DNA from 2 places in the Streptomyces poriticola genome. Region 2 is predicted to be linked to the other one. Evidence: riboswitches for the same ligand, from Rfam matches in the RefSeq annotation. Region 2 holds a riboswitch; the other holds the start of a gene.

Region 1 (11,411 bases), on a different contig from region 2:
CCCTGCTCGGCCCCAACGGTGCCGGCAAGACCACCGCCCTGCGTGCGCTCGCCGGGCTCGTCCCGCTCACCGACGGCCACCTGCGTCTGGACGGCGTCGCACTGGACCGCACGCCGCCCGAGTCCCGTCCGGTCGGCGTGGTCTTCCAGGACTATCTGCTCTTCCCGCATCTGACCGCGCTGGACAACGTGGCGTTCGGGCCGCGCTGCCGGGGCGCGTCGAAGGCGGACGCCCGCGCCCGGGCCGCCGCATGGCTGGACCGGATGGGCCTGGCCGACCACGCCGGCGCCAAGCCGCGCCGGCTGTCCGGGGGCCAGGCCCAGCGGGTGGCCCTGGCCCGCGCCCTGGCCACGCACCCCCGACTGCTGCTGCTGGACGAGCCGCTGGCCGCGCTGGACGCCCGCACCCGGCTGGAGGTGCGAGGGCGGCTCCGCCGTCATCTGGCCGAGTTCGAGGCCGTCGCCGTGCTGGTGACCCACGATCCGCTGGACGCCATGGTGCTGGCCGACCGGCTGGTCGTCGTCGAGCACGGCCGGGTCGTCCAGGAGGGCACCCCCGCCGATGTCGCCCGCCGCCCCCGCACCGACTACGTGGCCCGGCTGGTCGGGCTGAACCTCTACCGGGGACGGGCCGACGGCCCCACCGTCCGCCTCGACGCGGGCCCGGCCGTCACCACCGGCGAGGATCTCACCGGGCCGGCCTTCGTGGCCTTCCCGCCCGATGCCGTGACCCTGTACGGGGAGCGCCCCGCCGGTTCCAGCGCCCGCAACCTGTGGCGCTGCGAGGTCGTCGGCCTGGAGACCCACGGCGACCGGATCCGCGCCGACCTCACCGGGGAACTCCCGCTGGCCGCCGACCTCACCACCGTCGCCGCGGCCGAGCTGGGCCTCCGCCCCGGGGCCCCGGTGTGGGCGGCGGTCAAGGCGACGCAGACACACGCATACCCGGCATAGGGCGTGCCGCGGGCTACGGTGCCTCCATGAGCCTGAGCATCCGCAACCAGCTCCCCGGCACCGTCACCGCCGTCACGCCGGGCGAGGCCATGGCTACGGTCAAGGTCCGTCTCGCGGGCGGGCAGGACATCACGGCGGCGATCACCCGCGAGGCCGCCTACGACCTGGGCCTGACCGCGGGCAGCACCGTCCGTGCCCTGGTGAAGTCGACGGAGGTCTCCCTCGCCACCGCCCCGGTCGAAGGCCTGTCCATCCGCAACCGACTGCCCGGTACCGTCACGGGCCTGGTCACCGGCGAGGCCATGGCGTCCGTCGATGTCGCCGTCGAGGGCGGTGTGCTCACCGCCGCGATCACCAAGGAGGCCGTCGACGATCTCGGTCTGTCGGCCGGCGTCCCCGTCGTCGCCCTGATCAAGGCGACCGAGGTGTCGCTCGCGACGTGAACCGCGGCACGGCAGAGGGGCCCCGCGTGGCGGAGCCCCTCCGTGCCGGATCGGTCCGCGTCGGTCCGGCGGTCCGGCGGCTCGCAGTCCGTCAGTCCTCGTACGCGTCCAGCGGCGGGCAGGAACAGACCAGGTTCCGGTCGCCGAAGGCCTGGTCGATCCGGCGCACCGGCGGCCAGTACTTGTCGGCTGCCGTCACGTCGGCCGGGAAGACGGCCTCCTCACGGCCGTAGGCGTGCTCCCAGTCGCCGCGCAGCGCGTCGGCGGTGTGGGGGGCGCCCCGCAGCGGGTTGTCGTCGGCCGGCCACTCGCCGGAGGCGACCTTGTCGATCTCCGCCCGGATGGCGATCATCGCCTCGCAGAACCGGTCGAGCTCGGTCAGGTCCTCGGACTCGGTCGGCTCGATCATGAGCGTCCCGGCCACCGGGAACGACATGGTCGGGGCGTGGAAGCCGTAGTCGATCAGCCGCTTGGCGATGTCGTCGACGCTCACTCCGGTGGCCTTGGTCAGCGGGCGCAGGTCGATGATGCACTCGTGCGCGACCAGCCCGCCCGGGCCGGTGTAGAGGACCGGGTAGTGCGGCTCCAGACGCCTGGCGATGTAGTTGGCGGACAGCACCGCCACCTGGGTGGCCCGCTTGAGGCCCTCACCGCCCATCAGCCGGACGTACGCCCACGAGATGGGCAGGATGCCCGCCGAGCCCCAGGGGGCCGCGGAGATCGGTCCCACGCCCGTCTCCGGGCCGGCCGCGGGCTGCAGCGGGTGGTTGGGCAGATACGGAGCCAGGTGCGAGCGGACGGCCACCGGGCCGACGCCGGGACCGCCGCCGCCGTGCGGGATGCAGAAGGTCTTGTGCAGGTTCAGGTGCGAGACGTCGCCGCCGAAGTGGCCGGGCTTGGCGAGGCCGACCAGGGCGTTGAGATTGGCGCCGTCGACGTAGACCTGGCCGCCGGCGTCGTGCACCCGGGCGCAGATGTCGGCGACGTGCTCCTCGAACACGCCGTGCGTGGACGGGTATGTGATCATCAGCACGGCCAGCTGGTCGCGGTGCTGCTCGATCTTGGCCCGGAGGTCCGCGACGTCGATCTCGCCGTCCTCGGCTGTCTTGACGACGACGACCTTCATCCCGGCCATCACCGCGCTGGCGGCGTTGGTGCCGTGCGCGGAGGACGGGATCAGGCACACCGTGCGCTGCTCGTGCCCGTTGGCTCGGTGGTAGCCGCGGACGGCGAGCAGACCGGCCAGCTCGCCCTGGGACCCGGCGTTGGGCTGCAGGGAGACCTTGTCGTAGCCGGTGACCTCGGCGAGACGGTCCTCCAGCTCACGGATGAGGGTCAGATAGCCCTGGACCTGTCCGGCGGGCGCGAAGGGGTGCAGCTGCCCGAACTCCGGCCAGGTCACCGGCTCCATCTCGGTGGTCGCGTTGAGCTTCATGGTGCAGGAGCCCAGCGGGATCATGCCACGGTCCAGGGCGTAGTCGCGGTCGGCCAGACGGCGCAGGTAGCGCAGCATGGCCGTCTCGGAGCGGTGCTGGTGGAAGACGGGGTGCGTGAGGTAATCGTCGGTGCGCTGCAGCGCCTCGGGCAGCGCGTCCTCGGTCACCGCGTCCAGTGCCTCGATGTCGCCCTCGACACCGAAGGCCGTCCACACGGCACCCACCTGGGCGCGGAGGGTGGTCTCGTCGCAGGCGACGGAGACGTGGTCGGCGTCGACCGGCCGCAGGTTCACGCCGTTCTCCCGGGCGGCGGCGACGACGTCGGCGGCACGGCCCGGCACCCGGGCGGTGACCGTGTCGAAGTAGGCGCCGTGGACGATCTCCACACCTCCGGCCGCGAGGCCCGCGGCGAGGACCGAGGCGTAGCGGTGGGTGCGCCGTGCGATGGTCCGCAGGCCCTCGGGGCCGTGGTAGACGGCGTACATGCCGGCCATGACGGCGAGCAGCACCTGCGCGGTGCAGATGTTGCTGGTGGCCTTCTCTCGGCGGATGTGCTGCTCACGGGTCTGCAGGGCGAGGCGGTAGGCCCTGTTGCCGTCGGCGTCGACGGAGACGCCCACGAGGCGCCCGGGCAGGCTGCGGGCCATCTTCTCCTGGACGGCCATGTAGCCGGCGTGCGGCCCGCCGAAGCCCATGGGGACGCCGAAGCGCTGGGTGGTGCCGACCGCGATGTCCGCGCCCAGCTCGCCGGGCGACTTCAGCAGCGTGAGGGCGAGCAGATCGGCGGCCACGGTGACGACGGCGCCGAGCTCGTGCGCCCGGTCGATCACCGGCTTGATGTCGCGGACGGCGCCGGAGGCCCCCGGGTACTGGATCAGGACGCCGTTGATCTCCCGCTCGGCCACCTCGGCCGGGATGCCGTCGCTCAGGTCGGCGACGACGACCTCGACGCCGGTCGGCTCGGCGCGGGTGCGGATCACGGCGATGGTCTGCGGCAGTGCGTCGGCGTCGACCAGGAACAGACCCTTCTTGTTCCTGCCCATGCGCCGCGAGAGCGCCATGGCCTCGGCGGCGGCGGTGCCCTCGTCGAGCAGCGAGGCTCCGGAGGTGGGCAGGCCGGTGAGATCGGCGACCATGGTCTGGAAGTTCAGCAGAGCTTCCAGGCGGCCCTGCGAGATCTCCGGCTGGTACGGCGTGTAGGCCGTGTACCAGGCAGGGTTCTCCATGACGTTGCGCAGGACGACGGGCGGGGTGAACGTCCCGTAGTAGCCGAGGCCGATCATGGAGTCGAGGACCTGGTTGCGGTCGGCGAGGGAGCGCAGCTCGGCCAGCACCTCGGGCTCGGTGCGCGCGCCCGGCAGGTCCAGCGCCTCGGCGTTCTTGATCACATCCGGCACCGCGGCTGCCGTGAGCTCGTCGAGCGAGCCGTATCCGACCTGGGCGAGCATCTTGGCCCGGGACTCGTGGTCGGGGCCGATGTGGCGCTGCTCGAAAGGCGTACCCTGTTCGAGCTCGGAGAGCGGAATGCGATGGGCGGTCATTGCGGAGGCCTCCTGGTCTGACGCGACCTTCGAGGGGCACCACGGCGCGGGTACCCGGACGGCCTCCCCCTCTGTCATCTCAACCTGAGAGCTTCACCGGGCCACCCGAGGGCTCCCGGCTTTCACCGTCGGTGAGGGCGGACGCCGTCGACACCCGCCCTGCTTTCCAGAGTGACCTCGTCCGTGCGGTACGTGGGCCTGAGAGATTCCGGGGAGGATTTGCTCCTTCGGCGCCTCCGACGGTCTTCGGAGGACTCTCCCGCACGGGGTCAGCAGCCGCTGTCAGCGTACCAGCGAGGTCAATGCCCGGACCTTCGAGTGGCCGCCATCACGAATCTGCCGTTTTGTAGTGCTTACGGATGATTCATCGAATGGTTTGCGACCACGTGGAGGGACCGTGCGTACCGAGATCGATCCGCGCAACCTGATCGGCCGCAAGGCGTTCGACCGGAACGGCACCAAGATCGGCACGATCGACGAGGTCTACCTCGACGACGCCACCGGTGTACCCGAGTGGGCGGCCATACGGACCGGCCTGTTCAGCAGGGACGCCTTCGTCCCGCTGGAGCCGAGCGAGCTGGTCGAGGGCGCTCTGCGGGTGCCCTTCGACCGGGCCCTGATCAAGGAGGCGCCCGACTTCGGCGTCGGCCGGCATCTCTCCCCGGAGCAGGAGCTCCAGCTCTACCACCACTACGGTCTCGACGTGGCCGCACCTCCCGCGCAGCACGACCGCGACTTCGGCAAGCTGGCGGGCTCGGAGGAGGGCTGACGGCACTGCCGTCGGGTGCCGGACGCCGTCGTCCGTCGGGTGTCGGACGCCGTCGTCGGGGACGCCGGAGCGGGATCAGCCGTGGCGGCCCGGCGGTGTGGGTGCCGCCGGAGCCGGGACGCCGGCCTCGCCGGGTCTTCGGGGCACCAGCGGCAGCGGATCCGCGGGTGCCAGGTCGGGGTCGTCGGTCCGGTAGGTCCGCACCCGTCCGGGCTCCCCGTCGGGTGTCTCGAACCGCACGGTGACCCGGCCCAGGCCGCTGCCCTGCACCCATCCGTGGCCGTGCACGGTGTGCCGGACGTCGTGCCCGGGAGGCCACCGGCGCTCGGCGGGCGGCTGGTCCGGCGTGTCGGGCTCGTCGGCCCCGGGTTCCTCGGTGTGCCGCTCCGCCGGCTCCGTGCCCGCCCGCTCCCCCGCCGCCTGGGCGAAGAGGTCCTCCTGGGTGTAGTCGGCCAGTCCGCTGACCCCGACCCCGAGCAGCCGCACCCCGCCCGTGGTGTCCACCGAGTCCAGCAGTCGGCCCGCCGCCTCCCGCACCACGGCCGGATCGTCCGTGGGCCCGCGCAGGGTCTCGGAACGGGTGAGCGTGGAGAAGTCGTACCGCCGGACCTTGAGCACGATCGTCCGCCCGGAGTGCCCGGCCGCGCGCAGCCGCCGCACGCAGCGGTCGGCGAGCCGCTGCACCTCGAGCCCGACTCGCACCCGGTCGTGGATGTCGACGTCGTAGGTGTCCTCCACCGACACCGACTTGGCCTCCCGCTCGGCCACCACCGGCCGCTCGTCGCGGGCCAGGGCCATGGCGTACAGCCCGTGCCCGTGCGCCTTGCCTAGCAGTCGGACGAGCTCGTCCTCGCCGGCCTCGGCGAGCTCGCCGACCGTGTGGATGCCGGCGCGCCGCAGATGGTCACCGGTCGCCGGGCCCACCCCGGGCAGGGTGCGCACGGACATCGGCCCGAGCAGCGCCCGCTCGGTGCCCGGCACGATCAGCACCAGCCCGTCGGGCTTGGCCTGCTCGGAGGCGATCTTGGCGAGCATCTTGGACGCGGCGAGACCCACCGATCCGGTCAGTCCGGTGACCGCGCGAATGTCCGCGCGCAGTCTGGTCCCGGCCAGGCGCGCCGACTCCGCGTCCCAGGCCGCACCGCCGGCCTCCAGGTCGACGAAGGCCTCGTCCAGGCTCAGCGGCTCCACCAGCGGCGACAGCGCCTGCAGCAGCGCCATCACCTGCTCGCTGACCGACCGGTAGAACGCGAAGCGGGGCACGAGATAGGCGGCGTGCGGCGCGAGCCGCCGGGCCTGCGCCATCGGCATCGCCGAGTGGACCCCGAACTCCCGGGCCTCGTAGGAGGCGGTGGCGACCACGCCCCGCGGGCCGAGCCCGCCCACGATCACGGCCTTCCCGCGCAGGCTCGGCTTGGACGCCTGCTCCACCGAGGCGAAGAAGGCATCCATGTCGAGATGCAGGATCGTGGGCGCGGTTCTCACATCTCCGATGCTGCCCTACGCCACTGACATTGCCCTGCGCACGGGCCGGGGGCCCGGGCGGGACGGTTCAGACCGCTCGGTTGCGCCGTCGGGCCAGCTCGTCCGCGGGGTTGTGCCCGATCAGGGTCTCGCCCGTGTCGATCCGCTCGCCGTGCAGTTGCGACAGGGCGCTCTCGACATCGCGCCACACCACGCCGACGGCGATGCCGAAGATGCCCTGACCGCCCTGGAGCAGGGCGTGGACCTCGTCGGGCGAGGTGCACTCGTACACGGTGGCGCCGTCGCTCATCAGCGTCATCCGCTCCAGGTCGCGGAAGCCGCACTCCCTGAGGTGCTGGACGGCGGTGCGGATGTTCTGCAGCGACACACCGGTGTCGAGGAACCGCTTGACGATCTTCAGAACGACGACGTCGCGAAAACTGTAGAGCCGCTGCGTCCCGGACCCGTGGGCAGGTCGCACACTCGGTTCGACCAGCCCCGTGCGGGCCCAGTAGTCCAGCTGCCGGTAGGTGATACCGGCAGCGGCACAGGCCGTCGGGCCGCGGTAGCCGATCTGCTCGGACGTCATGGACGTCGCCCCTCCGCTGCTGAGCACAGCCGTCGGTCGCTGCGGAGCGTGAGGGTACGGACCGCTCGCCCCGAAACCGCGTCCGGGGGCACCCCCAGCCGTACCGTCGCCGCTGATTCTCACGCCGACCTCCGTCCTTGACCTGCCTCCTCGACGGTAGGCAGTCACCAAGGGTGCGTCAACGATCGCCACACTCGGCACGCCGAGTGATAATCACCCTAAGAGTGGTTTCCCGTGCCCGCCCGCGGGGAAAGGCTAGCCGAATGTCCCCGGAGGGGCGGGACGGCGCCGATGTGCACCGTGGGCTCCTGCGGCTACCCCTGTGGTCAGCGGTGCCACGGGCTGGTGGTGGCCGGTGTCACTGGTTGCTGGTGCCGAAGTCCTCCGGCGAGATCTGGTCGAGGAACTCGCGGAACTTCTCCACCTCGTCCTCCTGCTCGTCCGGGATCGCGATACCGGCGTCGTCGAGCACCGTCTCACTGCCGTAGATCGGTGTTCCGGTGCGCAGGGCCAGCGCTATCGCGTCGGACGGCCGGGCACTGACCTCGACCCCGCTGGCGAAGACCAGCTCGGCGTAGAAGACCCCCTCACGCAGGTCGGTGATGCGTACCTCGGTGAGCTCCTGGCCGACGGCTTCCAGCACGTCCTTGAACAGGTCGTGGGTCAGCGGACGCGCGGGAGCCATGCCCTGCTGGGCGAAGGCGATCGCCGTCGCCTCCCCCGGCCCGATCCAGATGGGGAGGTAGCGGTCGCCTCCCACCTCGCGCAGCAGCACGATCGGTTGGTTGGAGGGCATCTCGACCCGGACACCTACGACATCGAGCTCGTTCACACAGCAACCCTAGGCCGTGCCCGGGACGTTTGGGTAGTCGAGCCGGGAACGGGTGGCCGATCCGGAGCAGCGTACGGCCCGTTCCGATCGGACGAACAACCGTTCCCCCGGGGCTGGTGTCCGATGGCCGTGAGCAGGCGGGTCAGGGCAGGCGGACACCGAGCGCGGACTGCACGAGCGCCGCGTGCAGCTTCACCGCGAGTCCCGCCAGCTCCTTGGTACGGGCCTGGGCATGCGCCCTGGTCTGCGGGTTCCGGTGGCGTCTGAGCGGGGCCACCACCTGGTCCACCAGCCCGGCCTCCCGGTCCGCGGCCGCCTTCATCACCCGCAGGTGCCGCGGCTCGATGCCGAACCGCCCGAGCTCGACGACGAGCGCGGCGACGGTGGCCGCCTCGGCGTCGTACGCCCCGTCGGACAGCGGGGCGATCAGCCCGTAGGACTCCCACTCCGCCAGCTGCTGCTCCGCTATCCCGGCCGCGGCCATCAGCTCCGCCCGGCCGATCCTGGCCCTGGCGGGCGTCTCGGCGGGCCCGGACAGGGGCTCCCGGAGGTGCTGCGGCTCCCCGTCACGCTGGCGGCCCAGCGCCGGCAATGTGACCGCCTCGCCGCGCTCCCTCGCATCCAGGTGCTCGCGGATCACCTTCAGCGGCAGGTAGTGGTCCCGCTGCATCCGCAGCACCAGGCCGAGGCGCTCGACGTCGGCTCCGCTGAACTTGCGGTACCCGGCCGGGGTCCGTCGCGGCTCGACCAGGCCCTCCGACTCCAGGAACCGGATCTTGGAGATCGTGATGTCGGGAAACTCGTCGCGCAGCACGTTCAGCACCGCGCCGATGCTCATCAGCCCAGTGTCCGTGGCGGCGGCACCGTGGCCGGCACCGCCGCTCGGTGTGTGAACCATGGACCTTCCCTGGGGTCCCCCCGGGATCAGCTCCCGGGGGACGGTCAGTAGCCCCGCTGGCTCGCGTAGAAGACCAGCCGGTACTTGCCGATCTGCACCTCGTCACCATTCGACAGGGCGACCTGGTCGATCCGCTCCCGGTTGACATACGTGCCGTTCAGGCTGCCGACGTCGGCGACCGTGAACGTGCCGTCCGGGCTGCGGCGGAACTCCACGTGCCGCCGCGAGACCGTCACGTCGTCCAGGAAGATGTCGCTCTGCGGGTGACGGCCGGCCGTGGTCAGCTCGCCGTCCAGCAGGAAGCGGCTGCCCGAGTTCGGGCCGCGGCGCACCACCAGCAGCGCGGAACCGAAGGGCAGCGCCTCCACCGCCGCCTGGGCCTCGGGCGAGAGCGTCGGCATCGGCGTCTGGCCGGTGGCCTCGGCGTCGTAGGCCTCCAGACCCGAGATGGAGATCGTGGAGGTGGTCTCGGACGGACGCTCCGCCGCCGCTCCGGGCCGCAGCGGCGCGCCGCAGTTGGAGCAGAAGCGGCTGTTCTCCGCGTTGCGGTTACCGCACCTCGTACACACCAGGGCCGACATGGACGGATCCTCCTGCCGCGGCTGCCCCGCGGGGGCATGGGACGCGTACGGATCGGAGCTAAACCCTCCACCCGTACTTGAGGTTGACGGTTGCCCGAAACCTATGCCGCCGGACTGTGCAGGGTCAACAGACGGCGCGCCCTGACCACCGGAAATGTCACCGCCCGGACCAGCCACCTGGTCCCGGAACAGCGGGCGCGAGCCCTCCGCGTCGGTCTGCGCACGGTGGCGGGCGGTCGCGTCGCTGCCGCCCTCTCGCGCGCTCTTGCCGAACAACTTCGCAAACAACTTCACGGGCGATTCCCCTTGACCGAAACAGACCCGCCCGTGGGGCAGGACGAACCCTGACTGAACCTACTGGCCGGCCCGGACACCTTCACAACGTCCGTCTCCACCAGACAGTTTCCACCACGCACCACCCATTCGGTGCGCCGACCCCCCGCAACCTCGCGCCCTCGTCGGACGACCCCCATGCACCCGCGGTTCACTGGGAGGACGACCGAGCGTAGTCAGGCCGCTTCGCCGCTCGCAAGGCATCCACAACGATCTTGCTCGACCGCTCGACCGTCACGGTGGCCTGTTCCTTCTCCAGAGTCTGCACCACGCCTCCAGGGATGTTGAGCGCCGGTTCGAGGTCCTGCGGCTTGCCGATGACCTGGAAACGATACGGCGCGTCGATCTTGTTCCCGTCGACGCTCACCTGGCCGTCCGAGTCCGTCAGATAGGTGCCGGCGACGACTCGTACACCGTTCACCTGGATCGCCTCGGCGCCCGCCGCTCGCAGCTCCTGGATGGCGTCGAGCAGCATGTTCGCCTCGACCGTCCCCTTCGTGTCCTCGATCGTCATGGTGATGCCGGGCCCCTGCGCGGCTACCGTGCCCGCGAGGATGCCGAGTTGCCGCTCCTTCTCCACCGTCTGCCGACGGGCCTCTTCGGCCTGGTCGGAGCTGTTCTCCAGCTCGTCGCGCTGCTTCTCCAGCCCCTGCTTCTCGTCCTCAAGACGCTCCGTGCGGTCGTCGAGTTCATCGAGGATGCGGACGAGATCCTCCTGCCGTGCCCCGCGCAGGGCGTTGTCGCCCTCGCTGTTGGCCGCCACCTGGACGGCCAGTCCGAAGCCGAGACCGAACAGGAGCAGCGCGACGATGAGTTGGGCCCGGCTGACCCGCGGCGGCCACAGGCTCTTCACCAGCCGCTGCCGGCCGTTCGGCTCGGGCCGCGGCTCCTGAACCGCCGCGTCCGGGACCGCCGTGGGCGGCGCGGCCACCTCCTCGGCCACCTCCTCGGGCAGCTCCCTGCGCAGCGGGCGCTCCGGCGTGTGCTCCTGCTCACTCATCGGCCTCACGCCCGGAACACGTGCCGGCGGATCGCCGCGGCATTGGAGAAGATCCGGATGCCGAGGACCACCACGACACCTGTGGAGAGCTGCGCCCCCACGCCCAACTCGTCACCGAGGAACACGATCAGCGCGGCCACCACCACGTTCGACAGGAACGACACCACGAAGACCTTGTCGTCGAAGATGCCGTCGAGCATGGCCCGCAGACCACCGAAGACGGCGTCGAGCGCCGCCACGACGGCGATCGGCAGATAAGGCTCGACGGCCGCCGGAACCTCCGGCCGGACCAACAGTCCGGCCACGACTCCCAGGACGAGGCCCAGTACGGCGATCACGATGTGCCCTTCTCGGTTTTCGGCTGTGCAGTTCGTACGATCACGCTCGGTGCGGCGGCCAGCTCCAGCTCGTCCTCCACGGACAGACTGGTGCGAATCCCGTAGCTCTCCCGCAGGGCGTCCAGGTACAGCCCGTCCGGGCTCTCCCGGAACCGGTTGCGCAGCCCCGTGCCGTCCCCCACCGCGAGCACCGTGTACGGCGGCACCAGCGGCCTGTTGTCGACCAGTATGGCG
Region 2 (11,411 bases):
TCCCGTCGGCTATCTCGGCGGCGTAGTGACAGGCCACCCGGTGACCGCCGCCGATGTCGGCGAGCGCGGGCCGGTCGGTCGCGCACAGCGTGTCCTGCACCCACGGGCAGCGGGTGTGGAAGCGGCACCCGGTGGGCGGGTTCGCCGGCGACGGCAGGTCGCCGGCGAGCAGGATCCGCTCCCGCTGGTCCTCGACCTCCGGGTCGGGCACCGGCACCGCCGACATCAGCGCCCTGGTGTAGGGGTGCCGGGGCTCGGCGTACAGCGCGTCGCTCGGCGCCTCCTCCACCAGCGCGCCCAGGTACATCACGCCGATCACGTCGGAGATGTGCCGGACCACGGCGAGGTCGTGGGCGATCACCACATAGGTCAGGCCCAGTTCCTCCTGGAGCTCCTCCAGCAGGTTGATCACCTGTGCCTGGATGGACACGTCCAGCGCCGAGACCGGCTCGTCACAGATGATCACGTCGGGTTCCAGCACCAGCGCGCGGGCGATGCCGATGCGCTGGCGCTGGCCGCCGGAGAACTCGTGCGGGTAGCGCGACAGGGCGTTGCCGGGCAGCCCGACCCGGGCCAGGATCTTCTTGATCTTCTCCCGGCGCTCCTCCTGGGTGGCGCCGATGTCGTGGGCGAGCATGCCCTCGGTGAGGATCGACTCGATGTTCTGGCGGGGGTTGAGGGAGCCCAGCGGGTCCTGGAAGACCATCTGCAGGCGCCGCCGGAAGCGGCGCATCTCCTCCACGGGCAGCTTCGCCAGGTCCGTGCCGTCGAGGACGACCTCACCCTCGGTGATGTCCACCAGGCGCAGCACGGCCCGGCCGAGGGTGGTCTTGCCGCAGCCGGACTCGCCGACCAGGCCGTAGGTCTGGCCAGCCTCGACCTTGAGGGAGACACCGTCGACCGCGTGCACATGGCCGACCGTGCGGTCGAAGAGGATGCCCTTCTTCACCGGGAAGTGGACTTTGACTCCGTCCAGTTCGAGCAGGCTCATGCGGGGACCTCCTCGGCCCGGGCGGCTACGGCTACGGGGTTGACGCAACGCACCTGGTGACCGGCCGTGCGAGGTTCGGTGAGCTCTGGCGTGCCGCCGAGGCAGTCCAGCTCGTAGCGGTCGCAGCGCGGGGCGAAGGCGCAGCCGTCCGCCCAGGCGATGCGGTCGTTGATCGAGCCGCGCACCGGGGTGAGCGGTTCGCCGCGCGGTGCGTCCAGGCGTGGGATGGAGCCCAGCAGTCCGTGCGCGTACGGGTGGGTCGGGTCGTCGAACAGCGCCCTGCGGTCGGCGGACTCGACGACCTTGCCCGCGTACAGGACATTGACCTGGTCGCAGAGTCCGGCGACGACACCCAGGTCGTGGGTGATCATCAGCAGCGCGGTGCCCTCCTCGTCCACCAGCTCCCTGAGCAGCTCCAGGATCTGCGCCTGGATGGTGACATCGAGGGCCGTGGTCGGTTCGTCCGCGATGAGCAGGGAGGGCGCGCAGGCCACGGCCATGGCGATCAGCGCGCGCTGGCGCATGCCACCGGACATCTGGTGCGGGTACTCCTTGAGCCGCCGGGTGGGGTCGGGGATGCCGACCCGGTCCAGCAGATGCGCGGCCTCCTTGCGGGCGGCCTCGCCCTTGAGTCTGCGGTGGCGTTCGAGGATCTCGGTGACCTGGACGCCGATGGGGACGACCGGGTTCAGTGAGGACAGCGGGTCCTGGAAGATCATGGCGATCCGGCTGCCCCGCAGGTCGCGCAGCGCGCTGCGGCCCATGGTGAGCAGGTCGGAGCCGTCGAAGTCGGCGCGCCCGCCGACCCGGACGCCCTTGCTCGGCAGCAGTCCCATCAGCGCCAGGGAGGTGACGGACTTGCCGCAGCCGGATTCGCCGACCAGCCCCACGACCTGGCCCTGGTCGACCGAGAACGAGACCCCGTCGACCGCGCGGGACTCCTTGCGGCCCTGTCCGCCGAAGGTGACGGTCAGTTCGTCGACTGTGAGAAGTGGCATGGTTCAGCCTCGCAGCTTCGGGTCGAGGGCTTCCCGCATGGCCTCGCCGAGCAGGGTGAAGCCGAGGGCGGTGATGATGATGCCGACGGCCGGATAGACCGCCATCATCGGCGCGTTGTCGAAGAAGCGCTGTGCCTGGGCCAGCATGACGCCCCACTCGGGGACCGACGGGTCGGGGTTGCCGAGGCCGAGGTAGGACAGGGCGGCCGCCTCGATGATCGCGGTGGCCAGGGAGAGGGTCGCCTGGACGATCACCGGGCTGAGCGAGTTGGGCAGGATCTGGGTGACGACGATGCGCTTTCTGCGGACGCCGAGGGCGCGGGCGGCCAGGACGTAGTCGGTGCCGCCCTGGGCGAGCATCGAACCGCGCAGCAGCCGCGCGAAGATCGGCACCTGCACCACACCGACGGCGATCATCACGGTGGTCAGGGACTGGCCCATGACGGCGGCGACCGACACGGCGAGCAGCAGCGACGGCAGCGCCAGCATCATGTCGACGAACCGCATGACGACGGAGTCGAGGCGCTTGCCGGCCTCACCGCCCAGCGTTGCGGCGGCACCCGAGAGGCCGCCGATGAGGAAGCCCACGGTGAGTCCGATGACGGTGGCCACGACACCGACGAGGAGCGTCTGCCGGGCGCCGACCAGCATCCGGGAGAACATGTCCCGGCCGAGGTGGTCGAGTCCGAACCAGTTCCCGCCGCGCGGTCCGACGAACTGGCCCTGGTTGACCAGGACCTCGCCGCGCCAGGTCTGCGCGGTGGGCGTGTACGGGGCGACCCAGGGGCCGATGACGGCGAGCACCACGAAGGCGGCGACGATGCCGGCTCCGATGATCGCCATCTTGCTGGACTTCAGCCGGCGGAAGGCCTCCCGCCAGAGGCTGGCGCCGGTCGTGGACTCGTTGTGTGCGGTGAGCTCCGCGAGGCGCTGGATCTTCTCGGTCTTGGTGGTGCTCACGTCAGTGTACCCGCACTCTCGGGTCGATGAGGCTGTACGCCACGTCCACCAGCAGGTTGATCAGGACGTACGTGATCGCGATGAACATGATGAAGCCGACGAGCACCGGGTAGTCGCGGCCGTCGATCGCGGTCCGGATGAAGGAGCCGATGCCGCCGAAGGAGAACACCGACTCGGTCAGCACGGCCCCGGACAGCAGAGCGCCGGTGAGCAGGCCGACCGCGGTGACGACGGGGAGCATGGCGTTGCGCAGGATGTGCCGGCCGCGCACGACGCTGCGGCGCAGCCCCTTGGACTCGGCGGTGCGGACGTAGTCCTCGCCCAGCACCTCCAGGACGCTGGCCCTGGTCATGCGCACGATGACGGCGAGCGGGATGGAGGCGAGCGTGATCGCGGGGAGGACGAGATGGTGCAGCGCGTCGAGGGACGCGTCGAACTCCCCGGTGAGGATGCCGTCCAGAACGGCGAAGCCCGTCACGTCGGTGGCGTTGATCCCGGAGTCCTGGCGGCCGTAGGTGGGGAACAGGCCCAGGCCGACGGCGAAGACGTCCTTGAGGATGAGCCCGAGGAAGAAGACCGGGACACAGATCCCGAAGAGCGAACCGGAGACCGCGGTGACGTCCAGCCAGCCGCCGCGCTTGCGGGCGGCGAAGTAGCCGAGCGGGACACCGATGGCGATGGCGATGAGCATCGCGGTCAGGGAGAGCTCGACGGTGGCCGGGAAGCGCAGGGTGAACTCGTCCCAGACCGGCTGCCCGGTCTGCACGGAGGTGCCCAGGTCCAGTTCGCCGATGCGCTTCAGGAAGCGCCAGTACTGGATGTAGAGGGGCTGATCGAGCCCCAGCGCACGGTTGATGCGTGCCACTTCGGCCTCGGTGGCCTTCTCCCCCAGGATCGCTGAGGCGGGTCCGCCGGGCAGCCGGTTGAGCCAGATGAAGAGCAGAACCGACAGGCCGAGCAGGGTGGGAATGAGTTGGAGCAGTCTTCGTACGACGAGACGCAGCACCCCGCATGCCCCTTTCTTACGAGTTCCTACGTGTGTGCCTTCAGGAACGGGTCCGCCCGGCCGCCGAGTGCAGCAGCCGGACGGACCCGTGTGCCATGTGTGTCTCGCCTACATGACAGAGGCATCGCCTACGTGAAGCCGCCTACTTGAAGGAGACTTCCGCGAAGTTCTCCTGGGTGAGCGGGGAGACCTTCGGCGGGTTGACGTTCTTGCCGAACGCGATGGCCGGCGGGGAGGAGGAGATCGGGACGCCCGGCAGGAACTCCATGATGGCCTCGTTGGCCCGCTCGTAGGCCGCCACGCGCTGCGCGGGGTCGGCCTCCTTGGAACCGGCCGTCACCGCGTCGAAGAGCTCCTCGTTCTTGAAGCCCCACTGCTTGTCGTACTCGGCGAACCAGGTGCCGATGAAGTTGTAGCCGTCGTTGAAGTCACCGGTCCAGCCCAGCATGTGCAGGGCGCAGCCGCCGGACTCGGTGGCGTCCAGGTAGTCCGGGGCCCACTTCATGGGCTTCGGGGTGACCTTGATGCCGGCCTTCTCCAGGTCGGCCTTCATCAGCTCGAAGAGGTCCTGCGGTGCGGGCATGTACGGGCGGGTGACCTCGGTCGGGTAGCAGAACTCGACCTCCAGGCCGCTCTCTCCGGCGTCGCTCAGCAGCTGCTTGGCCTTCGCCGTGTCGTAGGCGTAGGTCGTGACCTTGTCCGAGTAGCCGTCGATGGTGTCCGGCATGAACTGCGTGGCCACCTTGCCGCCCTCGGGCAGCTGCGTCTTCACCAGGTTCTCGCGGTCGATGGCGTGCGCGATCGCCTGGCGCACTTCCTTCTTCTGCAGCGCCGGGTTCTTCTCCTGGGTCATGCCGAGGTAGAAGATGTTGAAGACTCCGCGGGTCGGGACCTGGAAGCCTTCGCCCTCCAGGGTCTTGACGTCGGCGGGCGCGACCAGGTCGTAGCCGTCGATGTCACCGGCCTGCAGCGCCTGGCGGCGCGCTTCCTCGGTGTCGATGGTGCGGATGACCAGGCTCTTCACCTTGGCCTTGTCGCCCCAGTAGTCCTCGAAACGCTCGAGGGTGACTTCCTTGTTGCCCTTGTTCCACTTGGCGATCTTGTACGGGCCGGTACCGGCGACCGTGCCGGCCTCCTGGCTGTACTTGGGGTACGTGATGGCGTCGCCCTTGGCGGACGCCTCCTGCTTCTCGTACGCCTCGATGGCCTTCGGCGAGTGGATGGCCAGCGCGTTGAGGGAGAAGCCGCCGGGCAGGTTGGCGGAGGGCTTCTTGACCTCGATGACGGCGGTGTTCTCGTCCTTGGCGGTGCAGGACTTGTAGTTCGCCTCGGGGGTCTCGGGGTCCTCGTTCTTCGCGAAGCCGCCCATGATGGTCTGCCAGTAGTAGGAGACCGCGCTGGACTGGTAGGTGCCCGTCCAGTTGAACCAGTGGTCGTAGTTGGCGCACACGGCCGCGGCGTTGAAGGCCTCGCCGTCGTGGAACTTCACGCCCTTGCGGAGGTTGAAGGTCCACACCGTGCCCGCGTCGTTGCTCTCCCAGCTCTCGGCCAGGCCGCCGACCAGTTCGCTGCCGCCGGGCTCGTGCTCCAGCAGGGCCTCGAATGCCTGGCGGGTGACCCGGAAGGTCTCGCCGTCGCTGGCAAGGGCCGGGTCCAGCGAGCTGGGGTCTCCCGGGGCGCCGAACACGAACGTGTTCTTGGCGCCGTTGCCGTCTTCCGTGTCTCGCTCACTGGCACAGCCGGTGGCGATCAGACCGACCGCCAACGCGGCCGTGATCGCCCTGGCGGCGCGGGCTCTGAGTATGCGCATAGGGAGGCCACTCCGGGTTCCGCAGAAGGGAATGCACTGTTGACCGCCTGAACACTACAGACGGGACCGGCGCCGGAGAACAGTCCGGATAGCGGTGATACCTAGCTGAGATCTGAACAGTCGAAAAATCGGACGCTTCCGGTACATCAGGGAATTGCGCGGTTAACCTGCCTGAGAAATACGAGAGTTCGCAGGTCAGGTCAGGGTGCCGAGAAACGGTCGGATCAGTGGGCGTGGGGCGCGGCGGCGCCGGACTGCCGGCCGGGCACCGGCGGATATCCGTATCCGCCGCCTGCCGGGCCGGCGCCGTGGGCCTCGCGGTCGTAGAACGGACGGCTGTGGGCGCGCAGCCACATGGCGACCGGGTCGAGCGGGTCGGACATCGCCACCGTCGACACCGGCAGCCCGTCCGGGACCGCGCCGATCGACTGGTGCATCATCGCGCGCACGGCGTCGACGGCCGGCGGGGAGGCGTCGTACACATCCAGTCCGATGGCGAGATACGGCGCCCCCAGGGTCGGCTGCACCCAGGCGCGGCGCAGGGCGCGGACGGCCGGGGTGCGGTGGGCGTTCTGCGTGAGCAGGGCGTAGAACTGGGGGATCTCGATGGCCGGCTCGGACAGCCGCAGGGGTCCTGCGGGCTGGCGGTCAAGTCCGGCGGCGATCCGGCGCAGATCGAGCCACGGGATGCCGACGCCGCCGCCCGGGGCGTGCGGGTTGAGCCACAGGCCGTACCGGTCGGGGTACAGGGCGCGGGCCACTTCCAGGCCGTCGACCACTTCGTACGAGCGGTTCCAGCCGCTGGCCGAGAGCTCCTGGGCCGAGGTGACGCAGGGGGCGTAGCGGAAACCGTCGACGTCCATGGTCCCGTACTGGGCGTCCGGTGAGCCGGCCTGGCCGTGCCACAGCAGCATCCAGACCTGGCCGGACGCGGGGGTCGCGAGGGCGCGCAGCAGCGCCTCGTAGGCGTCGTAACGCCCGGGCGTCACCTGGCGCAGCATGTGCTCGACCTGCCCGGCCGCGGTGCCGCTGGCGCTCACGTGTATCGCCCCTTCTGGAAGTTCGCCGGTTATGAAACCAGCTTATGCGGCTCCGCGGACAGGCGGCGCCTTCGAACTCGGGTCCACTCACCCGTGCGCGGATGCGGGTTCGTCGTGCTCGTCCGGGGCGATCTACAGGTCCCGCTCGTAGAAAGGGCGTACCCGGCCCGTCATCCATTCGCAGACCGGGTCCTGCGCGGCCTCCAGGAGGACCAGGTTGACCGGCCACGGGGGCGGGGCCGTGGTGAGGGCGCGGCCGAGGGCCTGCAGGGGCAGGGCACGGGCGTCGTCCTCCCAGTGGGACAGCTCCACGCCGACGAACAGCACCGGGTCGGCGGTCTCGATCGCGGCGAGGCAGCGGCGGGCGGTGCGCACCACGCCGACGGCGTCGAACTCTGCGGAGGCCGCGGCGAGGAAGTCCACCGGGTCGTCCTGCCAGTCGGGTTCGGACAGCGTGACCCGGCCGCCGCCGGCGGGCCCGTCCAGCGGGGTGCGGCCGGTCCGGCACAGCTCTGCGACGGCGGGCGGGGGCAGCGGTATCCCCACCACGCCCTCGGGGTTGACCATGACGCCGACCTGCGGGGGCAGGCCGCGGGCGAACTCCACGGCGGGGGCGACGGTGTACGCCATGTGCGCACCGGCGACCTGGCGGAACTGCTCCTCGGAGCTGAACACCGGCACATAGGCCTGGCCCTCGATCTCCAGCGTGGGCAGGTCCAGGGGCCCGCTCTGCGGGCCGCCGCCGGCCGGCAGCGGGACCCAGACGAAGCTGCGGCCCAGCACCTCGAGTATCCGGCCGCCCGCGGACGGCACCCCGAGGGAGGCGGACAGCACCTCCTCCAGCTCGTTGCCCGGCCAACCGCCGTGCGGATGAGGGTGCGGCCGGGCCGGGAGGTCCCCGGAGAAGTCCGCCGCGGAGCCCGCTGGGAAGTCCATCTGTGCCTACCGCCTGCTCGAACCGCTGGTGTGGCTGAAAGGCTAGCGCGTGCGGGCCCGCGCGCCGCCTTCCGGTGTTCAGCCGGTGAAGCCGATGCGGCGCAGGGTGTCCGCGGCCGACCGGTCGAGGAGGACGGCCGAGGCGCAGCCGGCCGGCAGGGTGCCCCCGGCGGCGGCGCGCAGCAGCCGGGCGGTGGCCGCGCGGTGGCGGCGGAACGCGTAGCGGGAGACTCCCCGGCCGCGCCGGCGCTGCCCGGCGAGGGCGGCGTCGGCGCTGACGTCGAGCAGCAGCAGGTGCAGCGCGGTGCCGCGGCGCCGGGCCTCGCGGGCCAGCCAGGCCCGCACCCAGGCCTGGGTGCCGCAGTCGTGCACCACGACGCCGGCCTCAGAGCGCAGCGCGCGGTACAGCCCGGCGTAGTGGGCGAGCCGGACCAGGGGCCGGTAGACCGCGTAGGGCAGGAAGCGCGGCATGCGGCGGTCCCACCGGTCGCGGGTGTCCTGGGAGTCGATGCGCACCCCGGGCACCGTGCGCTCCATCAGCGTCGACTTGCCGCTGCCGGGCAGACCGGTGACGACGACGAGGTCGCGCGGCCCGAAGAGCAGCGCGCGGGGGCTGCGGCCGGCCCGGTCCCGCAGATCGCGGACGACGGGTGCGGGCTGTGCGGCACACGCCTCCCGGGCCGGGGCGGCGGGCTGCTCGGGCAGCGCGAGGCCCGAGGTGGTGGCGTACGCCGTGGTCCTGTTCACCGTGATCGTCCTCCCCTGGGGCGGTTCACGAGTTCCCGTCCCCGTCGAGTCTAAAGAGAAGGCAATAGGCGGTGCCTTGTGATTTCGTGTGCGTACTGCCACAGCCCGGTTACAGATTGCGCCCTGCCATGACGCGGCGATGCGTGCAATGATGTGCGCGCCAACTGCATACCGGCCGTTCGAACCCGCGCGGGAGAGTTCCCAGCCCTCGGCTGGGGCGCCGAAGGAGCAAGTCCCTCCCTTGAATCTCTCAGGCCCCGTTACCGCGCGGGCGAGGCACATCTGAAAAGCGGGCCGCCCTCGTCCGGCGGCCCCACCCAAGGTGCAAGCCCTGCCCGCCGTGCTCAGGTGGTCAGGGCGAACCTCTCAGGTTCCGATGACAGATGGGGAGGAACGACCTCGCTGTCATTGCCCTGGGAGACGACCGACCGATGAGCAGTACCGAACTCCGCCGTACCGCGCTCGATGCCGTGCATCGCTCGCTCGGCGCGACGATGACCGACTTCGCCGGCTGGGACATGCCCCTGCGCTACGGCTCCGAGCGCGACGAGCACACCGCCGTACGCACCCGGGCCGGCCTCTTCGACCTCTCGCACATGGGCGAGATCACCGTCACCGGCCCGCAGGCCGCCGCGCTGCTGGACCATGCGCTGGTCGGCAACATCGGCGGGGTGAAGCCGGGCCGGGCCCGCTACACCATGATCTGCCGGGCGGACGGCGGCATCCTGGACGACCTGATCGTCTACCGGCTGGCCGACGCCGAGTACATGGTGGTCGCCAACGCCTCCAACGCCCAGGTGGTGCTGGACGCGCTGACCGAGCGCGCCGCGGGCTTCGACGTCGAGGTGCGCGACGACCGGGACGCCTACGCGCTGCTGGCCGTGCAGGGCCCCGAGTCCCCGGCGATCGTCAAGAGCCTCACCGACGCCGACCTGGACGGTCTGAGGTACTACGCGGGCCTGCCCGGCACCGTGGCGGGCGTGCCCGCGCTGATCGCCCGGACCGGCTACACCGGCGAGGACGGCTTCGAGCTGTTCGTGAAGCCGGAGCACGCGGTGGAGCTGTGGCAGGCGCTGACCGGGGCCGGGGAGAGCGCCGGGCTCACCCCCTGCGGGCTGTCCTGCCGGGACACGCTGCGTCTGGAGGCGGGCATGCCGCTCTACGGGCACGAGCTGACCACCGGGCTGACGCCGTTCGACGCCGGGCTGGGCCGGGTGGTGAAGTTCGAGAAGGAGGGCGACTTCGTGGGGCGCGCGGCGCTCACCGAGGCCGCCTCCCGGGCCGAGCAGAACCCGCCCCGGGTGCTGGTCGGGCTGGTCGCCGAGGGCCGCCGCGTGCCGCGCGCCGGGTACCCGGTGGTGGCCGGCGGCGAGGTGATCGGCGAGGTCACCTCCGGTGCCCCGTCGCCGACACTGGGCAGGCCGATCGCGATGGCGTACGTCGACGCGGCGCACGCGGCGCCGGGCACGCCCGGGGTGGGCGTGGACATCCGGGGCACCCACGAGCCGTACGAGGTCGTGGCGCTGCCGTTCTACAAGCGCCAGAAGTAGAGAGTAGAGACCGGACCCGGTCCTCCCGGTGGCAGTCGCGTCTCCGCGCTGCCCACCAGCGGTTCCAGCTGTCCCCGATTCATCACCACTTCCCCGCGTACAGGAGAATTCAGGCCATGAGCAACCCCCAGCAGCTGCGCTACAGCAAGGAGCACGAGTGGCTGTCGACCGCCGAGGACGGCGTGTCGACGGTCGGCATCACGGAGCACGCGGCCAACGCGCTCGGTGACGTCGTCTTCGTCCAGCTCCCCGAGGTCGGCGACACCGTGTCCGCGGGCGAGACCTGCGGTGAGCTGGAGTCGACCAAGTCCGTCTCCGACCTGTACTCCCCCGTCTCCGGCGAGATCACCGAGGTCAACGAGGACGTCGTCAGCGACCCGTCGCTGGTGAACTCCGCGCCCTTCGAGGGCGGCTGGCTGTTCAAGGTCCGCGTGACGGAGGAGCCGGGCGACCTGCTCTCCGCCGACGAGTACACCGCCTTCTCCGCCGGCTGAGGAGCCCTGCCGATGTCTGTTCTGAACACCCCCCTGCACGAGCTCGACCCCGATGTCGCCGCCGCCGTCGACGCCGAGCTGCACCGCCAGCAGTCCACCCTGGAGATGATCGCCTCCGAGAACTTCGCGCCGGTCGCGGTGATGGAGGCGCAGGGTTCGGTCCTCACCAACAAGTACGCCGAGGGCTACCCGGGCCGGCGCTACTACGGCGGCTGCGAGCACGTCGACGTGGTCGAGCAGATCGCCATCGACCGGATCAAGGAGCTGTTCGGCGCCGAGCACGCCAACGTGCAGCCGCACTCCGGTGCCCAGGCCAACGCGGCCTCGATGTTCGCGCTGCTCAAGCCCGGCGACACGATCATGGGTCTGAACCTCGCCCACGGCGGGCACCTGACTCACGGCATGAAGATCAACTTCTCCGGCAAGCTGTACAACGTCGTCGCCTACCACGTCGGCGACGACGGCCTGGTCGACATGGCCGAGGTGGAGCGGCTGGCCAAGGAGAACAAGCCGAAGCTGATCGTGGCCGGCTGGTCGGCGTACCCCCGGCAGCTGGACTTCGCCGCGTTCCGCCGGATCGCGGACGAGGTCGGCGCGTACCTGATGGTCGACATGGCGCACTTCGCGGGGCTGGTCGCGGCGGGTCTGCACCCGAACCCGGTCCCGCACGCGCATGTCGTGACCACGACCACCCACAAGACCCTGGGCGGCCCGCGCGGCGGTGTGATCCTCAGCACGGCCGATCTGGCCAAGAAGATCAACTCTGCGGTCTTCCCCGGTCAGCAGGGTGGCCCGCTGGAGCATGTGGTCGCCGCGAAGGCGGTCGCCTTCAAGGTGGCGGCGAGCGAGGACTTCGCCGAGCGGCAGCGTCGTACGCTG

What was found. Region 2 has a riboswitch for glycine ahead of gcvT (glycine cleavage system aminomethyltransferase GcvT). Riboswitches for the same ligand answer to the same signal wherever they lie in the genome.
Region 1: another riboswitch for glycine. It lies ahead of gcvP (aminomethyl-transferring glycine dehydrogenase); the one in region 2 lies ahead of gcvT (glycine cleavage system aminomethyltransferase GcvT).

What each region holds. Positions count from the first base shown of each region.
Region 1 covers NZ_JBAGKH010000044.1:4,096-15,506, reverse strand. The annotation lists gene V5O46_RS29795 (ABC transporter ATP-binding protein) at 1-953, shown strand, start outside; gene V5O46_RS29790 (TOBE domain-containing protein) at 980-1,396, shown strand; gene gcvP (aminomethyl-transferring glycine dehydrogenase) at 1,488-4,373, opposite strand; glycine riboswitch at 4,550-4,645, opposite strand; gene V5O46_RS29780 (PRC-barrel domain-containing protein) at 4,771-5,142, shown strand; gene V5O46_RS29775 (DNA polymerase IV) at 5,218-6,627, opposite strand; gene V5O46_RS29770 (MerR family transcriptional regulator) at 6,695-7,318, opposite strand; gene V5O46_RS29765 (bifunctional nuclease family protein) at 7,554-8,027, opposite strand; gene ftsR (transcriptional regulator FtsR) at 8,170-8,925, opposite strand; gene V5O46_RS29755 (FHA domain-containing protein) at 8,970-9,506, opposite strand; gene V5O46_RS29750 (DUF881 domain-containing protein) at 9,991-10,839, opposite strand; gene V5O46_RS29745 (small basic family protein) at 10,845-11,177, opposite strand; gene V5O46_RS29740 (DUF881 domain-containing protein) at 11,174-11,411, opposite strand, start outside.
Region 2 covers NZ_JBAGKH010000009.1:163,030-174,440, forward strand. The annotation lists gene V5O46_RS15990 (ABC transporter ATP-binding protein) at 1-991, opposite strand, end outside; gene V5O46_RS15995 (ABC transporter ATP-binding protein) at 988-1,989, opposite strand; gene V5O46_RS16000 (ABC transporter permease) at 1,993-2,949, opposite strand; gene V5O46_RS16005 (ABC transporter permease) at 2,951-3,955, opposite strand; gene V5O46_RS16010 (ABC transporter substrate-binding protein) at 4,098-5,765, opposite strand; gene V5O46_RS16015 (enhanced serine sensitivity protein SseB C-terminal domain-containing protein) at 5,990-6,805, opposite strand; gene V5O46_RS16020 (enhanced serine sensitivity protein SseB) at 6,938-7,741, opposite strand; gene V5O46_RS16025 (AAA family ATPase) at 7,820-8,488, opposite strand; glycine riboswitch at 8,669-8,764, shown strand; glycine riboswitch at 8,765-8,881, shown strand; gene gcvT (glycine cleavage system aminomethyltransferase GcvT) at 8,920-10,038, shown strand; gene gcvH (glycine cleavage system protein GcvH) at 10,155-10,532, shown strand; gene glyA (serine hydroxymethyltransferase) at 10,545-11,411, shown strand, end outside.